3 regions of the Mesorhizobium sp. WSM4904 genome follow, and region 1 is predicted to be linked to each of the others. Evidence: riboswitches for the same ligand, from Rfam matches in the RefSeq annotation. Region 1 holds a riboswitch; each other region holds the start of a gene.
The links. A riboswitch is a leader RNA that binds a small molecule or an ion and turns the genes downstream of it on or off. The one in region 1 is predicted to bind cobalamin.
Positions count from the first base shown of each region.

Region 2: linked by a shared signal. The riboswitch ahead of QAZ47_RS23295 (ABC transporter ATP-binding protein) and the one ahead of QAZ47_RS17090 (DUF1636 family protein) in region 1 are both predicted to bind cobalamin.
Region 3: linked by a shared signal. The riboswitch ahead of bluB (5,6-dimethylbenzimidazole synthase) and the one ahead of QAZ47_RS17090 (DUF1636 family protein) in region 1 are both predicted to bind cobalamin.

Region 1 is NZ_CP121354.1:3,589,004-3,595,839, reverse strand. Features, by position in the region: gene QAZ47_RS17120 (NADH-quinone oxidoreductase subunit E) at 1-66, opposite strand, end outside; gene QAZ47_RS17115 (NADH-quinone oxidoreductase subunit D) at 67-1,257, opposite strand; gene QAZ47_RS17110 (NADH-quinone oxidoreductase subunit C) at 1,267-1,872, opposite strand; gene QAZ47_RS17105 (NADH-quinone oxidoreductase subunit B) at 1,877-2,458, opposite strand; gene QAZ47_RS17100 (NADH-quinone oxidoreductase subunit A) at 2,449-2,814, opposite strand; gene QAZ47_RS17095 (winged helix-turn-helix domain-containing protein) at 3,150-4,349, shown strand; cobalamin riboswitch at 4,380-4,588, shown strand; gene QAZ47_RS17090 (DUF1636 family protein) at 4,628-5,053, shown strand; gene cobW (cobalamin biosynthesis protein CobW) at 5,056-6,093, shown strand; gene cobN (cobaltochelatase subunit CobN) at 6,125-6,836, shown strand, end outside.
Region 2 is NZ_CP121354.1:4,852,264-4,859,099, forward strand. Features, by position in the region: gene QAZ47_RS23285 (iron ABC transporter permease) at 1-161, opposite strand, end outside; gene QAZ47_RS23290 (ABC transporter substrate-binding protein) at 191-1,138, opposite strand; gene QAZ47_RS23295 (ABC transporter ATP-binding protein) at 1,166-1,954, opposite strand; cobalamin riboswitch at 2,134-2,339, opposite strand; gene QAZ47_RS23300 (AraC family transcriptional regulator) at 2,547-3,380, shown strand; gene QAZ47_RS23305 (helix-turn-helix domain-containing GNAT family N-acetyltransferase) at 3,544-4,479, opposite strand; gene QAZ47_RS23310 (alanine racemase) at 4,811-5,947, opposite strand; gene QAZ47_RS23315 (D-arabinono-1,4-lactone oxidase) at 5,944-6,836, opposite strand, start outside.
Region 3 is NZ_CP121354.1:5,868,323-5,875,158, forward strand. Features, by position in the region: gene dxs (1-deoxy-D-xylulose-5-phosphate synthase) at 1-1,876, opposite strand, end outside; gene QAZ47_RS28530 (pirin family protein) at 2,108-3,028, opposite strand; gene QAZ47_RS28535 (DUF2277 domain-containing protein) at 3,038-3,304, opposite strand; gene QAZ47_RS28540 (exodeoxyribonuclease VII small subunit) at 3,349-3,600, opposite strand; gene QAZ47_RS28545 (histone deacetylase family protein) at 3,604-4,530, opposite strand; cobalamin riboswitch at 4,646-4,824, shown strand; gene bluB (5,6-dimethylbenzimidazole synthase) at 4,867-5,604, shown strand; gene QAZ47_RS28555 (hypothetical protein) at 5,632-6,612, opposite strand; partial or broken gene QAZ47_RS32160 (TetR/AcrR family transcriptional regulator) at 6,831-6,836, opposite strand, start outside.

The sequences.
Region 1 (6,836 bases):
ATTCTCCTTGTTGAAGGTGAAGGACGCTGGCTGGACGCTGGCTTCTGCGAGACGGCGGACTGACATTTAGCGATCGACCTCACCAAACACGATGTCGAGGGAGCCAAGCACGGCGGTGACGTCGGCCAGCATGTGGCCGCGGCACAGGAAATCCATGGCCTGCAGATGCGCGAAGCCTGGCGCCCGCAGCTTGCAGCGATAGGGCTTGTTGGTGCCGTCGGAGACGAGATAGACGCCGAACTCGCCTTTCGGCGCCTCGACGGCAGCATAGACCTCGCCTGCCGGCACGCGGTAGCCCTCGGTATAGAGCTTGAAGTGATGGATCAGCGCTTCCATCGAGCGCTTCATCGCCGCGCGCTTCGGCGGCACCACCTTGCCGTCGAGGTTCGAGACCGGACCGGCGCTTTCCTTGCCGAGCAGCAGGTCGACGCACTGGCGCATGATCTTCGCCGACTGGCGCATCTCTTCCATGCGCACGAGATAGCGGTCGAAGCAGTCGCCGTTCTTGCCGACCGGGATGTCGAAATCCATCTCGGAATAGCATTCATAGGGCTGCGCCTTGCGCAGGTCCCAGGCAGCGCCCGAGCCGCGCACCATCACGCCGGAAAAACCCCAGGCCCAGGCGTCGGCCAGCGACACCGTGCCGATATCGACATTGCGCTGCTTGAAGATGCGGTTGGGCGTGAGCAGCGCGTCGAGGTCGTCGATCGACTTCAGGAACGGGTCGATCCACTTGCCGATATCCTCGATCAGCTTCTGCGGCAGGTCCTGGTGCACGCCGCCCGGCCGGAAATAGGCCGCATGCATGCGCGAGCCGGAGGCGCGCTCGTAGAACACCATCAGCTTTTCGCGTTCGACGAAGCCCCATAGCGGCGGGGTGAGCGCTCCGACGTCCATCGCCTGCGTCGTCACATTGAGGATGTGCGACATGATGCGGCCCATTTCGGAATAGAGCACGCGGATCAGCTGGCCGCGCTTCGGCACCTCGATACCGAGCAGCCGCTCGGCGGCCAAAGCGAAGGCATGCTCCTGGTTCATCGGCGCGCAATAGTCGAGCCGGTCGAGGTAGGGCACGGCCTGCAGGTAGGTCTTGGCCTCGATCAGCTTCTCGGTGCCGCGATGGAGCAGGCCGATATGCGGATCGACGCGGTCGACAACCTCGCCGTCGAGCTCAAGAACCAACCGCAAAACACCGTGCGCTGCAGGGTGTTGAGGCCCAAAGTTAATGTTGAAATTGCGGACGGAGGTCTCAGCCATTCTGGCGCCTCAATTCGTCTTGGCTTTTTCATCCCCCGGCAGGACGTAGTCCGTCCCTTCCCAGGGAGAAAGAAAATCGAAATTGCGGAATTCCTGCTTGAGCTCGACCGGCTCGTAGATCACGCGCTTCGCCTCGTCGTCGTAACGCACCTCGACGAAGCCGGTCAGCGGAAAATCCTTGCGCAGCGGATGGCCGTCAAAGCCGTAGTCGGTGAGGATGCGCCGCAGGTCCGGATGGCCGGAGAACAGCACGCCGTAGAGATCGTAGGTCTCGCGCTCGTACCAGTCGGCGCCGGGGTAGACTGAGGTCAGCGACGGCACCAGCGTCTCTTCGTCGGCCTGGACCTTGAGGCGGATGCGCCCATTCTGCTTGGGCGACAATAAGTGGTAGACGACGTCGAAGCGCTTGGCCCGCGACGGGTAGTCGGCCCCGCAGATGTCGATGATCGAGATGAACTGGCAGCGCGGATCGTCGCGCAGGAAGGTCGCCACCTCGATCAGATTGCCCGGCTCGACGGAAACCGTCAGCTCGCCATAGGCAAGCACGGCTTCGCCGATACGGCCGGAGAGCTTCTCGCCGAGATAGGTGGAGAGTTCGTTCAACGCCAAGGCCATTGGTTCACCGTTCGATCGTGCCGGTGCGGCGGATCTTCTTCTGCAACAGAAGAATGCCGTAGAGCAGCGCTTCCGCGCTCGGCGGGCAGCCGGGGACATAGATGTCGACCGGCACGATGCGGTCGCAGCCGCGCACCACCGAATAGGAATAATGGTAGTAACCGCCGCCATTGGCGCAAGAGCCCATCGAGATGACGTAGCGCGGCTCCGGCATCTGGTCGTAGACCTTGCGCAGCGCCGGCGCCATCTTGTTGGTCAGCGTGCCGGCCACGATCATGATGTCGGACTGGCGCGGAGACGCGCGCGGCGCGACGCCGAAGCGCTCGCTGTCGTAGCGCGGCATCGAGGTGTGGATCATCTCGACCGCGCAGCAGGCGAGGCCGAAGGTCATGAACATCAGCGAGCCGCTGCGCGCCCAGGTGATCAGCGCTTCGGTCGAAGTGACGAGGAAGCCCTTGTCGGCCAGCTCATTGTTGATTTCCAGGAAGAAGGGATCGTCCTCCCCCACCGGCCTGCCGGTGTTGGGGTCGATGATGCCCTTGGGCTTCGGCGCGACGAGGGTGCCTGAACTGTCGTTCAATCCCATTCCAGCGCTCCTTTTTTCCATTCATAGGCAAAGCCGATGGTCAGCACCGCCAGGAACACCATCATCGACCAGAAGCCGAGCATGCCGACCTTCGAGAAGGACACCGCCCATGGGAACAGGAAGGCGACCTCGAGATCGAAGATGATGAACAGGATCGACACTAGGTAGAAGCGGATGTCGAATTTCATGCGGGCGTCGTCGAAGGAGTTGAACCCGCATTCATAGGCGGAAAGCTTTTCCGGGTCGGGATTGCGGTAGGCCACCAAGAACGGCGCGATGATCAGCGCGAGACCGACGACCATCGCCACTGCGATGAAGAGGACGATGGGCAGATACGAACTTAGGAGTGCGCTCATGCGGCGACTTTCCTTTGGCGGGCCAGTTCACTTTGATTACAGCAACGGACTCTAATGCGGAAGCGTGACAGTTTAACCGCTGAACCGTTTTAAAGGGGCCCATGCTGCAACGCGGCGAGGGTTAGCGCAGCGGTTTCGGCGACGCAAGTCAAACCTTGTTCAAAATCCGGCGCTGGACGCCATATCGGAAGAAACTGGTCCGATCCGCTCCTGTTTGATTTCCTTCACTTTTTACTCCACTTTTCTCTCCTGACATATCTCCCGCCATTTGCCTGCTAGCATGGCTGGAATCACCGGCTGGAAATCAGGTAAACGGATCGAGGCAAAGGCACCTGATGAAGGAAAAAATCTCTCTTCGCATGGCAAGGCGCATCGCGCTCGGCGCGCAGGGTTTTACGGACCCTCGTCCGGGCGGCGAGCCCAACCGCCGGCACCTCGCCCGCGTGCTCTCCCGGACCGGCCTGCTGCAGATCGATTCCGTCAGCGCGGTGGTGCGCGCCCATTACATGCCGCTCTATTCGCGCCTCGGCCCCTACCCGCTTGCGCTGCTGGACAATGCAGCCGTGACCCGCAAGCGCGCCATCTTCGAATATTGGGCGCACGAGGCGTCGTTCCTGCCGGTCGAGACCTATCCGCTCCTGCGCTGGCGCATGCAGCGCGCCGAACGCGGCGAGGAAATGTATCTCGGCCTCGCCAAATGGGGTCGTGAGCGCAAGACGATGATCGACGAGATCTATAAAGAAGTCGCAGAACGCGGGCCGATCGCCGCCTCCGACATCGAGGGCCACAAGGGCAATGGCGGCTGGTGGGGCTGGAGCGAGGCCAAGCACGCCTTCGAATGGCTGTTCTGGGCCGGACGCATCACCACCGCTTACCGGCGCGGCTTCGAGCGCTACTACGACCTGCCCGCGCGCGTTTTGCCGCAGGCCGTGCTCGACCTGCCTGTACCCTCGGTCGAGGACGCGCATCGCGAATTGCTGCGCATTTCCGCCCGCGCCCATGGCATCGCCACCTATGGCGACCTGCGCGACTACTTTCGTCTGGCACCCGGCGACACCAAAGACAGGATCGAGGAATTGGTCGAGGCCGGCGAGTTGCTGCCGGTGCGGGTCGAAGGCTGGGACAAGATCGCCTATCTCCACAAGGACGCCCGCCTCCCGCGCAGGGTCGAGGCGCGCGCGCTGCTCGCCCCGTTCGACCCCGTCGTCTTCGAGCGCACGCGGACGGAAAAGCTCTTCGACTTCCGCTACCGCATCGAGATCTACACGCCGGCCGAAAAGCGCCAATACGGCTATTACGTGCTGCCCTTCCTGCTCGGCGACCGGATCGTCGCGCGTGTCGACTTGCGGGCCGATCGCCCGGCCAGCGTGCTGCGCGTCCACGCCGCCTATGCTGAAGCCGGCGCTCCGCCCGAAACGGCTGCCCAATTGCTCGAAGAGCTGAAGCAGATGCAATCCTGGCTCGGCCTGGAGGCGATCGAGGTGACGCCAGCCGGCGACCTTGGACCGGCGCTGGCCGACATCCGGGTGTCGTAGCCGCGCGTTGACAGGCGCATAGTCGTAAGCCTAAATCCTGACCCAGACGGTCTCCTCCCGGCAAAGGGAGGAGCCAAGAGGGAATGCGGTGCGGAGTTGAAAAATTCCAAATCCGCGGCTGTCCCCGCAACTGTGAGCGACGAGCCTCAGCCGAAAACCACTGGGATGTCCCCGGGAAGGCGGCACGAGAAGGCGATGACCCGCGAGCCAGGAGACCTGCCGTCTGAGACTTTAAGTATCCGAACGCCCGGCGGGTTTTCCGGGCAAGGAGCCTGGTTTTGGATCGCAACGGCAGTTTCCCGGCAAGCAGTGCGGACATTTCGTCCGAGTCCGACGCGTTGGCCGGCGTGACCGTCATCGTCTGCTCGTCCTGCCGCGGCGAGAGCGGTTCGGACGCGCATCCGCGCGCCGGCGCCCTGCTGGCCGAGGACACGCGCAGCGCAGCGTCGGGCCAGGATATCCGCATCCGCACTGTCGAATGCCTCGGCAATTGCAAGCGCCGCCTGAGCGCCGCGCTTTTGCGCGACGGCTGCTGGAGCTATGTCTTCGGCGACCTGGAAACGACCAGCGGCGCCGACCTCGTCGCCGGCGCGAAGCTCTTCGCCACGTCGACCGATGGCCTCATCCCGTGGCGCGGCCGGCCTGATTCCCTCAAACGCGGCCTGGTTGCTCGTATCCCGCCTCTCGATCTCCTGAAGGACTGACCATGAACGCTTCCGTTTCCCGTGTTCCGTGCACCGTCGTCACCGGCTTCCTCGGCGCCGGCAAGACGACGCTGATCCGCAACCTGCTCGAAAACGCCAAGGGCAAGCGGCTGGCGATCATCGTCAACGAGTTCGGCGAAGTCGGCATCGACGGCGAGATCCTGAAGGGCTGCGGCATCGACACCTGCCCGGAGGAGAACATCGTCGAGCTCGCCAATGGCTGCATCTGCTGCACCGTGGCGGACGATTTCGTGCCGGCGCTCGACCAGATCCTGTCGCGCTCGCCGAAGGTCGACCACATCCTGATCGAAACCTCCGGCCTGGCGCTGCCGAAGCCGCTGGTTCAGGCCTTTCAGTGGCCGACGGTCAAGAGCCGCGTCACCGTCGACGGCGTCATTGCCGTGGTCGACGGCCCGGCGTTGGCCGGTGGCCGCGTCGCCTCCGACATGGACGCGCTCCAGGCGCAGCGCGCCGCCGACGATTCCCTCGATCATGACGATCCGGTCGAGGAGGTGTTCGAGGACCAGATCGCCTGCGCCGACCTGATCATCCTGTCGAAGAGCGACCTGATGGACGCGGCGGGCTCGGAGCGCGCCAACGCCGTCATCGGCGAGCATGTGGCGCGTGCCGTGAAGGTGGTGCCGACGACGCACGGCAAGGTCGATCCGTCGGTCCTGCTCGGCCTCGGCCTTGCCGTCGAGGACGACATCGAGAACCGCAAGACGCATCACGACGACGAGCTCGACCACGAGCATGACGATTTCGACTCCTTCGTCATTGATATCCCGTCGATCTCGCATCCGGACGAGCTGGCAAAACGCGTCGCCCTCGCCGCCGAGCAGGAAAACGTGCTGCGCGTGAAAGGCTTCGTCGAGGTCGGCGGCAAGCCGATGCGGCTGCTGCTGCAGGCCGTCGGCCCGCGCGTCAATCACTATTACGACCGCGCCTGGACGGCTGCGGACGATCGCCGCTCGCGGCTCGTCGTCATCGGCCTCAAGGGGCTGAATCGCCCAGCGGTCGAGCGTATCCTCGCCGGCTGAGGCAAGCACGAAAAGCCCAACACGAAAAGCGATGCATATCCTCACCACGACATCCGCCTCGCTCGACGATCTCGCCGAGCCGATCGACCTCAGGCAGACGCCTGCGGATGTCGTGGCGCTGTCCTTCACCGACAGCGACCTTGCCGGCCTCGCCGCCGCCTGGAAGGCGGACGCTGAAAGACTGCCCTCGATGCGGCTTGCTGCCCTTCGCGACCTGCGCCACCCGATGTCGGTCGATCTCTGGATCGACAGCGTCGCCCGCCATGCCAAGATCGTCCTGGTCCGCATTCTCGGCGGTTACGACTGGTGGCGCTACGGCTGCGACCAGCTTGCGGCGGTCGCACGCGAACGAAACATCAAGCTGGCGCTGCTGCCGGGCGAAAGCCATGACAAGGATCAGCGCCTGATCGAAGGCTCGACGCTGCCGCGCGCCGAGCTCGACGCCTTACTCGGCTATTTCCGCGAAGGCGGCCCGACCAATATGGCTGTGTTGGTGCGGAGATTGGCCCGACTGGCTGGGTCGGATGCGGTGGTGACCGAGCCGGTTAAGGTGCCGAAGGCGGGGTATTATCGAGCTGGATTGGGGGTTGTGGAGAAGCCTGAGTTCATTGATGTCGGCGTTCCTTCGCACCCCCCTCTGTCCTGCCGGACATCTCCCCCGCAAGGGGGGAGATCAGCCGTCACCAGCCCCGGCGCCTCTTCTGCTAACTCAACAACAGAATCTTTGGCAGCATCTGCGATTG
Region 2 (6,836 bases), 1.3 Mb from region 1:
AGGTCGACGACGATGCCGCCGACAGGTCCCGGCACGGCCTGGCCGTTCAGACCGGCCGCACGCGCCAGGGCGCCGAAAACCTCGCGAAGCGGTATCAGCGTCGAGCCATAGGCGATCGACAGCAGTGCGAGCGCGACCAGAAGGATCGCGCCCAGCGTCATGGCGAGGGTGAATGGCCTCTTGTGCAAGTCTAGAACGCTTCCGGATGCATGGCCCTGGCGATCTTGCCGATCGCCTCGATGTTGGCGGGTCCGGGCGTCAGCTCGGCGTAGCGCAGAGCCACGAAGCGCTCGTTCCTGACCGCGTCGGTCTCCTTCATTGCCGGATGCGCCTTGAGAAAATCGAGCAGCTTCCGATAGCCGCCGCCATCTTGGTAGTCGAGCAGGATGAGGAATTGCGGATTGCGCGAAGCGACCGTCTCCCAGTCGGTGTTGCCCCAGCTCGTTTCCATGTCGGCCATGATGTTTTCGCCGCCCGCGGCGGCGATCATGGCGTTGGGGATGGCGAACTTGCCGGCGGTGAAGGGCTTGTCCTCGCCGGAGTCGTAGAGGAACACGCGCGTGCCCTTACGGTCGCCCACCTTGGCGGTGATGTCGGCGAGCTCGGCCTTCCAGCCGGCGACCAGCTTATCCGCCTCGGCCTCCTTGCCGAAGATCTTGCCCAGCTTCTCGACATCGCCAAAGAGCAGGTCCATCGAGGCGGCGGGCCGGTTCTTGTCGAGATGGACGCAGCTCTCGGTCAGCACCAGCGTCTTGATGCCGTGCGGGGCGAGCGTGTCGGGCGTGACCTCGCCGCCCGGCTTCATGCCGTAGTACCAGCCGGCGAAGAAGAAATCGGGCTCGACGGCGACGAGGTTTTCCAGCGTCGGATATTTCGGCGCGAGCTCCGGAATAGACCCTTGCTCGGCCTTGAATTCGGGGCCGACCTTGTACCAGCCGGTGATGCCGGTGAGCCCGACGATCGACGGCTGCAGCTTCAGCGCGAAAGCCATCTCGGCCATGTTGAGGTCCTGGATGACGGCGCGCTTCGGCGGGGCGTCGAAGGTGAGCGGCTTGCCGCAACTGTCGACGGTGACCGGGAAGGCAACAGCCGCCGAGGCGAAAAGCGACAAGGCAAGGGACGGCACGAGGCGTTTCATCGGAAGATTGCTCCTTGTTTGGACGGTTCAGGCTGACGAGGAAGCGCGACCGGCAAGGTCGAAGACGGTGAGCTCGCGATCCTCGGTCGGGTGCTGCAGATGCAGCACGTCGATGCCGAACACCTCGCGGATGAGCGGCTGCGCCAGCGCCTGGCGCGGCGGCGCCAGCGCGTGCAGCCGGGCGTTGCTCATCACCGCGACACGGGTGGCGAAGGGCGCCACCAGAGCGAGATCATGCAGCACGGCGACGACGGTCATGCCGAAGCCGGCCACCAGGTCGAGCAGCTCGCCGCGGGCGCGCGGATCGAGGTGGTTGGTCGGCTCGTCGAGGAACAGGATTTTCGGCTCCTGCGCGATAGCGCGGGCGAGCTGCGCGCGCTGGCGTTCGCCGCCGGACAGCGAGCCGATGGTGCGCGCGAGCAGCGGCAAGAGCCCGGTCCGCCGCAGCGCTTCGACGACGATGTCGCGGTCGTCGCGCCGGCGCCTCAGGCCGGCGTGCGGGACGCGGCCAAGCTCGACATAGTCGATGACGGCAAGTCGCGGATCCGGCTGGTCCGTCTGGCCGACGACGGCGATGCTGAGGGCGCGCTCGGCCGCTGCGATCCTGTCCAGCCGGCGTCCGGCCAGCCGTACCTCGCCGCGGCTCGGCGACAGAGCGCCGCACAGCATGCGCAGCAGCGTCGTCTTGCCGGCGCCGTTGGGGCCGACGATGGCCAGCCGCTCGCCCGCCGCCAGCGACAGGCTGACATTGTCGACCAGCGCGCGGCCGTTGGCCGTCGCGCCGAGGCCATGGGCTTCGAGGACCGGCGGCATCACGAGCCAAGCCCCGCCAGGTTGCCCGGATGGTATTTCCCGGCCGCATATCCGATGGCTTGATGGATATGATCGATGGAGCCGTCCAGCATTCCGTCACTCTCCAAAAATGGCGACGGAAGGATGCTGGACGAGCCGGCCGACAAGACCGGTGCCCGCGTCTCCTCCCGGCACACCCCGTCCGGTCAACTCGTGTCGATGGCAGGTCTCCTGGCTCGCGGGTCGTTGCGCCATCCGCCTTCCCAGCCTTGCCGGCCAGTGGCGTTCGGATGGAGCTCGCCGCTCACAGTTGCGGGGGCAGCCACGGCCTCGACCCGAAGCAGGTCTCACCGTGTTCCCTTTTCACCCCTCGCCTTGCGGCTCGGGGACCATGACGCCACCATCGTAGGTTGTCCGCGCGCGAGTCGCAACGGGCCGCCGCGCATCCCCTCACTACAGCTGCCATTTTGTTCTCCCTTCGTTATGTAATAACGTTACGCACTAGAGAATGCCGCCTTCGTTTGTCAACATCGTTTCGACTTCGCTCACCGCGCAATTTCGATCAAACTGGCTGTCGGCGCGGTGGCTAGTGTCACCCCGCCAAATGCGAGGAGCCATGAACCCGACCGAGAAAGCGCTGTGGTTTGTCGAAAGCCGTCTGCCCGATGCGATTTCGCTCGACGATGTCGCGGCAAGCAGCGGCGTGTCGCGCTTCCATGTGACGCGCGCCTTCGGCGCCGCGACCGGACGGTCGGTGATGGGCTACGTGCGGGCGCGCCGGCTCAGCGAAGCGGCGCGCAAGCTTGCGGGCGGCGCGCCCGACATCCTGTCGGTCGCGCTCGATGCCGGCTACAACTCGCATGAGGCTTTCACGCGGGCTTTCCGCGAGCAGTTCGGCACCACGCCGGAACTGGTGCGCGCGCAGGGCTCGACCCAAAATCTCGACCTCGTGGAGCCTATCCTGATGGACAGTTCATTTCTCGCCGCACTCGAACCGCCGCGCTTCGAGACCAGCCGGCCCTTCCTCATCGCCGGTCTCGGCGAGCGCTACAGCTGCGAGAGCAGCGCCGGCATCCCGATGCTGTGGCAGCGCTTCGGCCCCTATATCGGCCACATTCCCGGCGAGGTCGGCGACGTCGCCTACGGCGTCTGCGTCAATGGCGACGATGCCGGCAATTTCGACTACATCGCCGGTGTCGAGGTGAGCGATTTCTCCGACCTGCCCAAGGAGTTCTTCCGGGTGCGGGTGCCGGCGCAGAAATACGCGGTGTTCACGCATCGCGAGCACATCTCGACCATCCGCCGCACCGTCAACACGATCTGGAACAAATGGCTGCCGGCCTCGGGACACGAGATCGCCGACGCCCCGGAATTCGAGCGCTACGGGCCGGAATTCGATGCACGCAGCGGCAATGGCGGGCTGGAAATCTGGGTGCCCGTGAAGGGCTGAGGCGCCTTCCCTTCTCCCCTTGCGGGAGAAGGTGGATTGGCGCGCAGCGCCAAGACGGATGAGGGGTGTTCCAGCGGAGTGAGACGCCGGCGTTCCCTGGAACACCCCTCATCCGACCGAGCTTCGCTCGGCCACCTTCTCCCACAAGGGGAGAAGGAAGAGGCTACAGCTCCAGATTCCAGGTCTGGCCGACCAGATCCTTGCCGAAGGAATGGTGGCGTTCTTCCTCGACCAGCTTGAAGCCCGCCGCCTGGTAGATGCGGCGAGCCGAGCCCAGTATGTCGTTGGTCCACAACGTCAGCGTCTTGTAGCCCTTGGCGCGCGCGAAGGCGATGCACTCGTCGACCAGCCGCCGGCCGATGCCCAAGCCGCGCGCCGAGGGCTCGACATAGAGCAGCCTGAGCTTCGCCACCTTGGGCGATTTGCGGACAACGAAGACCGAGCCGACCACCTCGCCTTCGCGTTCGGCGATCCAGCTGCGCTCCCATTGCGGGACGAAATTCTTGACGAACTCGCCGAGGATCTCGGCGACCAGCGCTTCGTAGGTCTCGTCCCAGCCATATTCCTGCGCGTAGAGCAGGCCCTGGCGGTGCGTGACCCAACCGATGTCGCCGACCTGCAGCGGCCGCAAGATATAGGGCACCTTGGGTTCGGGTTTGTCGCCGAGCAGGTCCTGCACGGTCCGCATCGCCTTGACCAGGCGCTCCTGGTCGGCCGGCGCCAGACGATCGAGCAGCGCGCGTACCTGATTGTGCGAATCCTGGTTGAGCGGCGCGAAGGCTTCCCTGCCTGCCTTGGTCAGCGCGATCGGCGAGCGCCGCGCATCGGCCTCCGAAGCGGCGCGCTCGACCAGGCCGCGCTCCTCGAACTTCTTCAGCAGCCGGCTGACATAGCCTGGGTCGAGGCCAAGGTCGCGCACCAGATCGCTGGCGACGAGGCCGTCGCGGTGGGCAAGCTCGTAAAGCACCCGCGCCTCGGTCAGCGAAAAGCTGCTCTTCAGCCAGCCCTCGTCGAGCACGCCGATCTGCCGGGTATAGAAGCGGTTGAAGGCTCGCACCGCATCGATGCGTTCCTTGCCAGGATGGTCGTGGATGGTCATAGGAGTTCCTCCTGTCGCGGACAGGATCAATCATTTAGTTGACTGAGTCAATAAATAGGCGAGCGGGACATTACACAACTTCGTCATTCCAGGGCGGAGCAAGGAGCGAAGCGACGCGCGCAGACCCTGGAATCCATGCCGTGACTTTAGAGCCTCACAACGGTGCAGACCTTGGGGCTGGAGCACCAGCGTAGGCTGTCCTTCGTTTGCATCGCATCATCCTACGGCGAACGTAACGGCATGATCCTAGGGTCTGCGCGACGCTTCGCGTCGCTCCGCCCTAGGATGACGACGTCGCGGATGCCGGCGCCAAATTGGCCCGGGCACACTCTCACCCCATCGGCAGCGCCGGCCAGAATTCGACGATGCGCCCGCCGGAAAACACCGCAAGCGAGCCGAAATGCTGCAGCACGGCCTCGCTCTGCGTCGGCCTCAGAAAAGCATAGTCCCCCGGCTTCACGTCCGATCCGGCCGGCAACCCCATGAACTGCTGGTTGGACGACAACCCTATCAACCCGCTCGGCTTCATGCCTTCGGGAAACAGCGGTTCGGCCATCCACTTGCCGCCATAGAGATAGCACCCCTTGCGCGGGAAGAGGCCGAGCGCCTGCAACGTTTTGGACAGCGCCGCCGGGCCGGGCAGCACCGGGTCGAGCGCCTTCAGGATCGGCGTCGCGATCAGGGCCGCAGGCTGGAAGCCGTCGAGGCCGGGCGTGTCGAAGTCGCTGGGCAGCACGAAGGCCGAGCCGATCGAGACTTCATTGGCGACGCCGCCGCCATGCAGCAGCGCCGTCTTCGAGCCGCCGATGTTGAGGATGCGGCGCTGGTCCGGATCGAGGGCCGCAACGAAATCGGCGGCCTTGGCCGACGCCTGCTTCAGAGCCTTGGCCGCGCCGCCGAACAAGCCGGGAATTTCCGGCGCATGCGCCTCATAGGCCATGATGCCTTCGCAGCGCAGGCCTTTCGGAATCGAGAGCGCCCCGATCTCGGCCGGGCTGGAGAACCCGCCGCGATGCAGGCCGACATCGACCTCGAAGGCGAAACGCAGCTCCGTGTCTAGCGCGCTTGCCAGCGCGCCGTATTCGGCCAGCCGCTCCGGCGTGTCGATCAGCCAGCAAACGCGCGACCGCCAGCCGGCGCCGCCCCTGGTGAGCGCGGCCCTGGCCGCGCCGGCCGGCATCGGCTTGCCGTAGAGCAGGTCGCCCTCCGGGAAAGCGTCGAGCACGGCCTGCGTCACCGGCGGATGGAAGGTCATGAACCGGTTGGTTTCAAGCGCTCTCGCGATATAGGAAAGCAGCGGCAGGCAGGGCAGCGACTTGTCGACGAGACGCACGTCGAGGCCAGGCGCCAGCCTCTGCTTCACCAGCGCGATGTTGGCGTCCAGCCTGTCGCGATCGAGCACCAGACAGGGCCGAAAGATCTCGGCCACCTTCAGCGCCTTCGACAGTTCGGCGAAATATTCGCTCATCGATCGATGCCGAACAGGCCGGCCATATAGGGCGACACGAAACGGTTCTGAGGGTCGATGTCGCGGCGCACCGCCATCGCATCGTCCCAACGCGGATAGAGTTTCTTGAAATCCGCCGCCTTCAGGCCGTGCATCTTCCCCCAATGCGGCCGGCCGCCATATCTGCGGAAGATCGGCTCGGCGGCGCGCATGAAAGGCAGCGGGTCGTTCGCCGCATCGTGGTGGATGGCGATCGAGCAGGTCAGCCTCTTGTAAAAGGGCGAGAGCCAGAATTCGTCCGGCGCCACCGAACGCACCTCCATCGGGAAGTAGACTTCCGGAAAATGCTTTTCCGTCAGCGCGATGATCTCGGCCAGCGCCTTCGGGCCTTCCTCGTAAGGCAGGTGATATTCCATCTCATTGAACCTGGTCCGACGGTCGCTGACATAGACGTTGAGCCAGTCCTGCACATAGTCCTCGGACGGCACCTTTCTCACCGCGCCCTTGATCAGCGCGCGGCGCAGCGCCGGCAGCCAGCGCAAAACGGTGCGCAGCTTACGCAACGTCGCCAGCCCCTCCTCGTCGTCCTCGGTCGGCCGCGGCGTCGGCTGCGCGTCGCTCAGATCGCTGGCGATGAACTGCGCGTAGCCGGAGAACGGGATGTAGTAGAACTCGGCCGAACGATGCGCGGCCATCATCGTCTCGAAATCGCGCAGCATGTCGCCGATCGGCATCACCCATTTGCGGCGGCGCAGCCGGTAGCTCGCGATGTTGTTCATCGTCACTTCGGTGAGCACGCCGAACGCACCCAGCGCGACGCCGGTGGCGTGGATCATGTCCTGGTCGCCCGCCCGGCTGAACTCGCGCAGCTTGCCTTGCCCGTCGACCAACTGCACCGTTTCGAGCTGCG
Region 3 (6,836 bases), 2.3 Mb from region 1:
CAAAGACCGTGCGCACGATGCCAGCCGTATCGAGGCCCGCGTCGGCATACATCTTCTCGGGCTTGGCATGATCGATGAATTCGTCCGGCAGCACCAGCGGGCGCACCTTGAGTCCGTTTTCCAGCAGTCCTTCATGGGCGAGGAAATGCAACACCTGGCTGGCAAAACCGCCGACCGCGCCCTCTTCCACAGTCACCAGAACCTCATGCGAGCGGGCAAGGCGGCGGATGAGGTCCTCGTCCAGCGGCTTGGCGAAGCGGGCGTCGGCAACGGTGGTGGAAAGACCTGCCGCGCCGAGCTCCTCCGCGGCCAGCAGGCAATCCTGCAGCCGGGTGCCGAAGGACAGAAGCGCCACCTTGGTGCCTTCCTTCAGGATACGGCCCTTGCCGATCTCGAGCACCGAGCCGCGCTCCGGCATGTCGACGCCAACGCCATTGCCGCGCGGATAGCGGAAGGCGATCGGGCCGCCGTCATAGTCGGCCGCGGTGCGCACCATGTGGCGAAGTTCCGCCTCGTCGGCAGCGGCCATGACGACGAAGCCGGGCAGCGAGGCCAGGAAGGTCGTGTCGAAAGCGCCGCAATGGGTGGCGCCGTCGGCACCGACGAAGCCGGCCCGGTCGATCGGGAAGCGCACCGGCAGCTTCTGGATCGCCACGTCATGTACGACCTGGTCGTAGGCGCGCTGCAGGAAGGTCGAATAGATGGCGGCGAACGGCTTGTAGCCTTCGGTGGCGAGGCCGGCGGCGAAGGTCACCGCGTGCTGCTCGGCAATGCCGACATCGAAGGTCCTTGTCGGGAACGCCTCGCCGAACAGGTCGAGGCCGGTGCCGCTCGGCATCGCGGCGGTGATCGCCACGATGCGGTCGTCCTCGCGCGCTTCCTGGATCAGGCTCTCGGCGAAGACCTTGGTGTAGCTCGGCGCATTGGCCGGCGCCTTGGCCTGCGCGCCGGTGATGACGTCGAACTTGTTGACGCCGTGATATTTGTCGGCCGCCGCTTCCGCCGGCGCGTAGCCCTTGCCCTTCTGGGTCACGACATGGATCAGCACCGGGCCGTCGGCATTGTCGCGGACGTTCCTCAGCACCGGGATCAGGTGCTCGAGATTGTGTCCGTCGATCGGGCCGATGTGATAGAAGCCCATTTCCTCGAACAGCGTGCCGCCGGTGACGTAGCCTCGCGCATGCTCGACCGCGCGCGTGATGGCGCGGTCGGCGCGCTTGCCGAGATAGGACGACAGCTTCTTGCCGAAATCGCGCAAGCCCAGGTAGGCCTTGCCGGATGCGAGCCTGGCCAGATAGGCGCTCATGGCACCGGTCGGCGGGGCGATCGACATGTCGTTGTCGTTGAGGATGACGATCAGGCGGGCGTCGAGCGCGCCGGCATTGTTCATTGCCTCATAGGCCATGCCGGCGGACATGGCGCCGTCGCCGATGACAGCGATGACGTTGTTGCGACCGCCAGCGAGCTCGCGTCCCATGGCCATGCCGAGGCCGGCGGAAATCGAGGTCGACGAGTGGGCTGCGCCGAATGGGTCGTATTCGCTCTCTGCCCGCCGGGTGAATCCGGAGAGACCACCCTCCTGGCGGAGCGTGCGGATGCGGTCGCGGCGGCCGGTCAGGATCTTGTGCGGATAGGCCTGGTGGCCGACATCCCAGATCAGCCGGTCTTCCGGCGTGTTGAAGACATAGTGCAGCGCAACCGTCAGCTCGACGACGCCGAGGCCCGCGCCGAGATGGCCGCCGGTGTGCGACACGGCATCGATCAGCTCGGCGCGAAGTTCCGTCGCCAGCTGCGGCAGCTCGCTTTCCTCAAGCGCCCGCAAATCCGCGGGGATGCGGACCTTGTCGAGGAGCGGCGTATCGGGCTTCGGGTTCACTCTGGTGCGGCCTGCTGAAATCTTAACGTTGCATCAGAGCGGTTAACCGTTTCACCGCACCGCTCTGTCTTTTCTGTTTCACGCAATTCCGGACGGAAAACCGCTTCACACTTTTCCCGGAATTGCTCCAACCTTCACAATATGCGCCTTGATCATGCGCGAAATATGCCGCCGGCGAGCGAATGTAAATGCGTGTCAGTGACGCGGTTGGCGCAGGATGTCCATCCAGCTCTAACCTTCCGGCAGCGGAATGAATTCTTCCTCATCACCAGGAACGATATCGAAGCGGCCTGTCTTCCATTCTTCCTTGGCCTGCTCGATGCGTTCCTTCGAGGACGAAACGAAGTTCCACCATATATAACGCTTGGAGCCCAGCGACGCTCCGCCGAACAGCATGAAATGCGCGCCGCGCTCCGACGAAACGACGATCTCCTCGCCCGGTTTGAACACCAGAAGCCGCTCGGCCGGGAAGCGGTCGCCGGCAATCGAAACCTCGCCCTCCATCGTGTAGATGGCGCGCTCCTCGGCATCGGCCGGGATCTTCACGCTGGCGCCCGCCGCGAGCCGCAGATCGGCGTAGAGCGTTTCCGAAGCGGTCGCGACCGGCGAGCGCAGGCCGGAAAATTCACCGATGACGACGCGGCCGCCGACGCCCTCGGCGTCGATCTCGGGCAGGCGGATCACCGACGTGTTGGCGAACACCGGGGCGATTTCTTCCTGGTCGTCCGGCAGCGCAAGCCAGGTCTGCAGGCCGGAGATCGACATCGGCGCGCCGCGCAGCTCCTCCGGCGTGCGTTCCGAATGGACGATGCCGCGGCCGGCGGTCATCAGGTTCACATCGCCCGGCGCGATCACCATCTCGGTGCCGAGCGAATCGCGATGCCTGATCTTGCCGTCGAACAGATAGGTGACGGTGGAGAGCCCGATATGCGGATGCGGACGCACGTCGATCGCATGGCCGGCGCGCAGGATGGCCGGACCCATGCGGTCGAAGAAGATGAACGGTCCGACCAGCCTGCGTTTCGCGGTCGGCAAGGCGCGGCGAACCTCGAAGCCGCCAATGTCCTTGGCGTTGGGGATGACCATCAATTCGATCTGGTCGCAGGCGAAGGCATCGCCGGCCTCAGGATCGTTACCCGGGAAGAAGCTCATGTCACGACCTCAGGCGAAGCGGAGCGCGGACCTGGCTTTCGCCTTGGCGGCCTCTTCCTCGCGATTGCGCGGATGCTGGGTGGTTTCGAGGCTGTCGAGCAGCTCGCGCGCGGCGGCCGCGATCGCCTCGACGGCGTGGTGGAAGGCATGCTCGTTGCGCTTGGACGGCTTGGTCGAGCCACTCAGCTTGCGCACGAACTGCAAGGCCGCGTCATGGACCTCGTCGTCGGTCGCCGGCGGATCGAAATTGAACAGGGTCTTGATGTTTCGGCACATGCTTGGACTCCTTGCCTGTTTCTCTCTCCCCCACCGCTTCCGTTCTATTCGGCGTCGAGCGGCTCCGTTCCCACCGGCTTGCCGTCGCGCGACAGTCTGATCTTCTCGACCTTGTCCTCGGCGGCCTTGAGCAGCCGGTCGCAGTGGGCCTTCAGCGCCTCGCCGCGTTCGTAGATCCTGATCGACTGGTCGAGCGGGACATCGCCGCGCTCCAGATCATCGACGATCTTCTCCAGCGCGTCGAGCGCCTGTTCGAAACTCATCGCCTTGACGTCTTCGTTAGCTTCATCAGCCATAATTCATCCCTTCATCAGCCGCCCGACATGGGCGGCGACCGAAAATGCCAGTCCTTGCAGATCGTAGCCGCCCTCCAGCAGGCTGACGAGCCGGTTGCCGCTGTGGCGCCCGGCGCGATCCATCAGCTGGCCGGTCGCCCAGTCGAAATCATCCTCGGTCAGGTTGATCTCGGCCAGCGGATCGCGATGGTGCGCATCGAACCCGGCGGAAATGATGATCAGGTCCGGCTTGAATGCATCGATCGACGGCAGCACGCGCGACAGGAAGGCGTCGCGGAACGTGTCGCTGCCGGTGCTCGGCGCAAGCGGCGCGTTGACGATGTTGCCTGCGCCGGTTTCGCTTTTGGCACCGCTGCCAGGATAAAGCGGCATCTGGTGCGTCGAGCAATAGAGCACCGACGGATCGTCCCAGAAAATGTCCTGCGTGCCGTTGCCGTGGTGGACGTCCCAGTCCACGATGGCGACACGCTCGGCCTGATGCTTCTTCTGCGCATGACGAGCGGCGATCGCCGCAGTGTTGAACAGGCAAAAACCCATCGCGGTGGTCTTTTCGGCGTGATGGCCGGGCGGGCGGGCGGCAACGAAGACATTGGCGGCGCGGCCTTCGAAGACATCGTCTATCGCTGCATTGGCGGCGCCGATCGCCGTCACCGCGGCCTGCCAGCTTTTCGGACTGGCGCTGGTGTCGGCATCGATCGAGACAATACCGCTCGCGGGAATGGCCGCGCGGATGCGGGCAACAAAATCCTCCGGATGCGCGTAGAGGATCGTCGCCTCGTCGCCTTCCGGCGCCTTGACACGGTCGAGGGCCGAAAAAGCCTCGTCGTCCAGCACGCGTTCGATGGCGCGCAAACGGTCCGGCCGCTCGGGATGGCCGGGCGGCGTGAGGTGTTCCAGAAATACCGGATGGGTGTAGAGACGGGTAGCCATGGCCCCTAATCTAGGCACCTGCCGCCCGGATAGCCATGTTCCAGCACCGAATGATTGGGGAAAATCGCGCCGTGCCGTGTCGCTGGCGGCATTGGCGCGGCTTCCGCTTCACGATAAGGTCCCATCGCTGCCTGGTGCCCGCGACGCGGGAGAATCGGGAACACGGTTGAATTCCGTGGCGTGCCCAACGCTGTGAGGGGGACCGCGCCGGCAAAAGCCACTGTCCTAGACGGGAAGGCGCCGGATGCGGGTCGATCCCGAGCCAGAAGACCGGCCCGGCAGACATGGTCGTCCGCATGGTCAGGCGGAAGACTGCTTATCGCAAGGGGACAAGCGATGCAGGCACGAACGGCCGCCACGAGCGGCGACGACTTTGACCAATTGGCGCGCGACGCCGTCTACCGGGCAATGTTCACAAGACGGGACGTGCGCAGCCATTTTGTTTCGGACGATCTCGACGATTGCGTGCTTGCGCGGCTGCTGACGGCCGCCCATCACGCGCCATCGGTCGGCTACATGCAGCCGTGGAACTTCATCGTCATCCGCGATGCGGCAAGGCGACGACAGGTGCGCGACCTGTTTCTGGCCGCGCGCGAGCAGGAACTGCCGGCGATCGAGGCGGAGCGGCAGGCGCTCTACCGCAAGCTGAAGCTCGAGGGCATCTGCGAAAGCGCGCTCAACCTTTGCATCACCTGCGACCGACAGCGCTCGAAGAATTCGCCGCTCGGGCGCTGGCACAATCCGGAGATGGACCTCTACAGCACCGTCTGCGCGGTACAGAATTTCTGGCTGGCGGCGCGCGCCGAAGGCGTCGGCGTCGGTTGGGTGAGCATCATCGAAACCGAGGCGTTGAAGCGGCTCTTGTCGATCCCCGAGCATGTCACGCCGATCGCCTATCTCTGCGTCGGCCGCGTCTCGGCATTCGCGCCGAAGCCGGACCTCGAAGCGCATGGCTGGGGCAAGCGGCTGCCGCTGCCCGAGCTGGTGATGAGCGAAACCTTTTGCGGTGCCGGCGAGGCACAGCTCAAGTCGGCGATCGCCCGCCTTGGTTCGGAGGAACGAGCGAAGCCGTGATCAGGCTGCCCTCGTAGGGGCCGCCGATCAAGCAGCCCGGGGCGAATCCCAGCGCGAGCCGCCGAAGGAGCCGAGCGCCTTGTCGCGAAGCTCCCTGAATTTCGACGAGGCCTCGGCCAGCCGCCGATCCCAGTCGGGATTCGGAACCTGGCCCTCGATGGTGTCGAAATAGACCTGCATCAGCGAAGCGATGGCGAAGGGCTCGATGAAGGCAGCCTTGAAAGCCCAGGCGAAGACGATGGCGAGCACGAAGGCCCAGCCGGCAAGCTGCCCCGGCATCACCCAGAGGATGGCGGCTGCCGGGGCCAGCATCAGCAGGAAGATGACGAAGGACACACCCCACATGATCACCGCCAGCCAGACGGCGTTCTTGACCATATGCTTGCCGTTCTGCGCGTAGAGCACGACGCCTTGCCTGGCGGTCTCGAACGGCGAGTTCGAATTGATGCGGATGTTGTAGCCGAGGATGATCTCGTCGACATAGGTCAGCGACAGGCGGACGACCGTGTTGATGAAGCTGACGATGCCGCTCAAGCCGGGAATGGGCAGGAACGCAGCGATACCGCCGATAAGGCCAGTGATGGCGCGGATGGCGCCTTTGACCAGCTGGTCGACGACGAAAAGGATGTTGGCCTCGGCGAAACGCTGGGTCACCACTTCCTTCGCATAGGCGATCTGGCCCTGGCCGTCGGGAACGTCGCGGCCATCGATCAGATGGACCATGACGGCGATGTGGCCGGCCTTGAGAACGTAGAGGATATATTCGCGGATCCAGTAGACGGCGATCGAGACGACGCCGAAGCCGACCACGCCGCCCCATAGGGCAAACGACATCGGTCCGTCCGGATCGGTGGAGATATGGCCTACGCCGTAGCCGACGCTGGCGCCGGTGCCGGTCGCCACGATGTAGGCCACCGTGATGCCGAAATAGACGATCATGCGAAAGACGATGAACGGCCATGTCCGCATCATGATGGACACCGACCGGCCGATGCTGAAGTCCCACATGGCCCCGACTCTCCCGCCCCGCGCATGACCTCGAAAATCGGAACCGATTTTCGGAAAGGATCATGCGCAAACATCAAAAGTGTTACAGCATCCTTTGCGCGTTCAAGGAACGCGCTGCGCTGTAAGAGAATGGCCGGAGAGGATGCGCTCAGGTCTGCGATTGTCAATTGCGGCGGCGCCGTGACCGCCTCAAAACGGTGCACAACCCGGCGATATCGTTACCC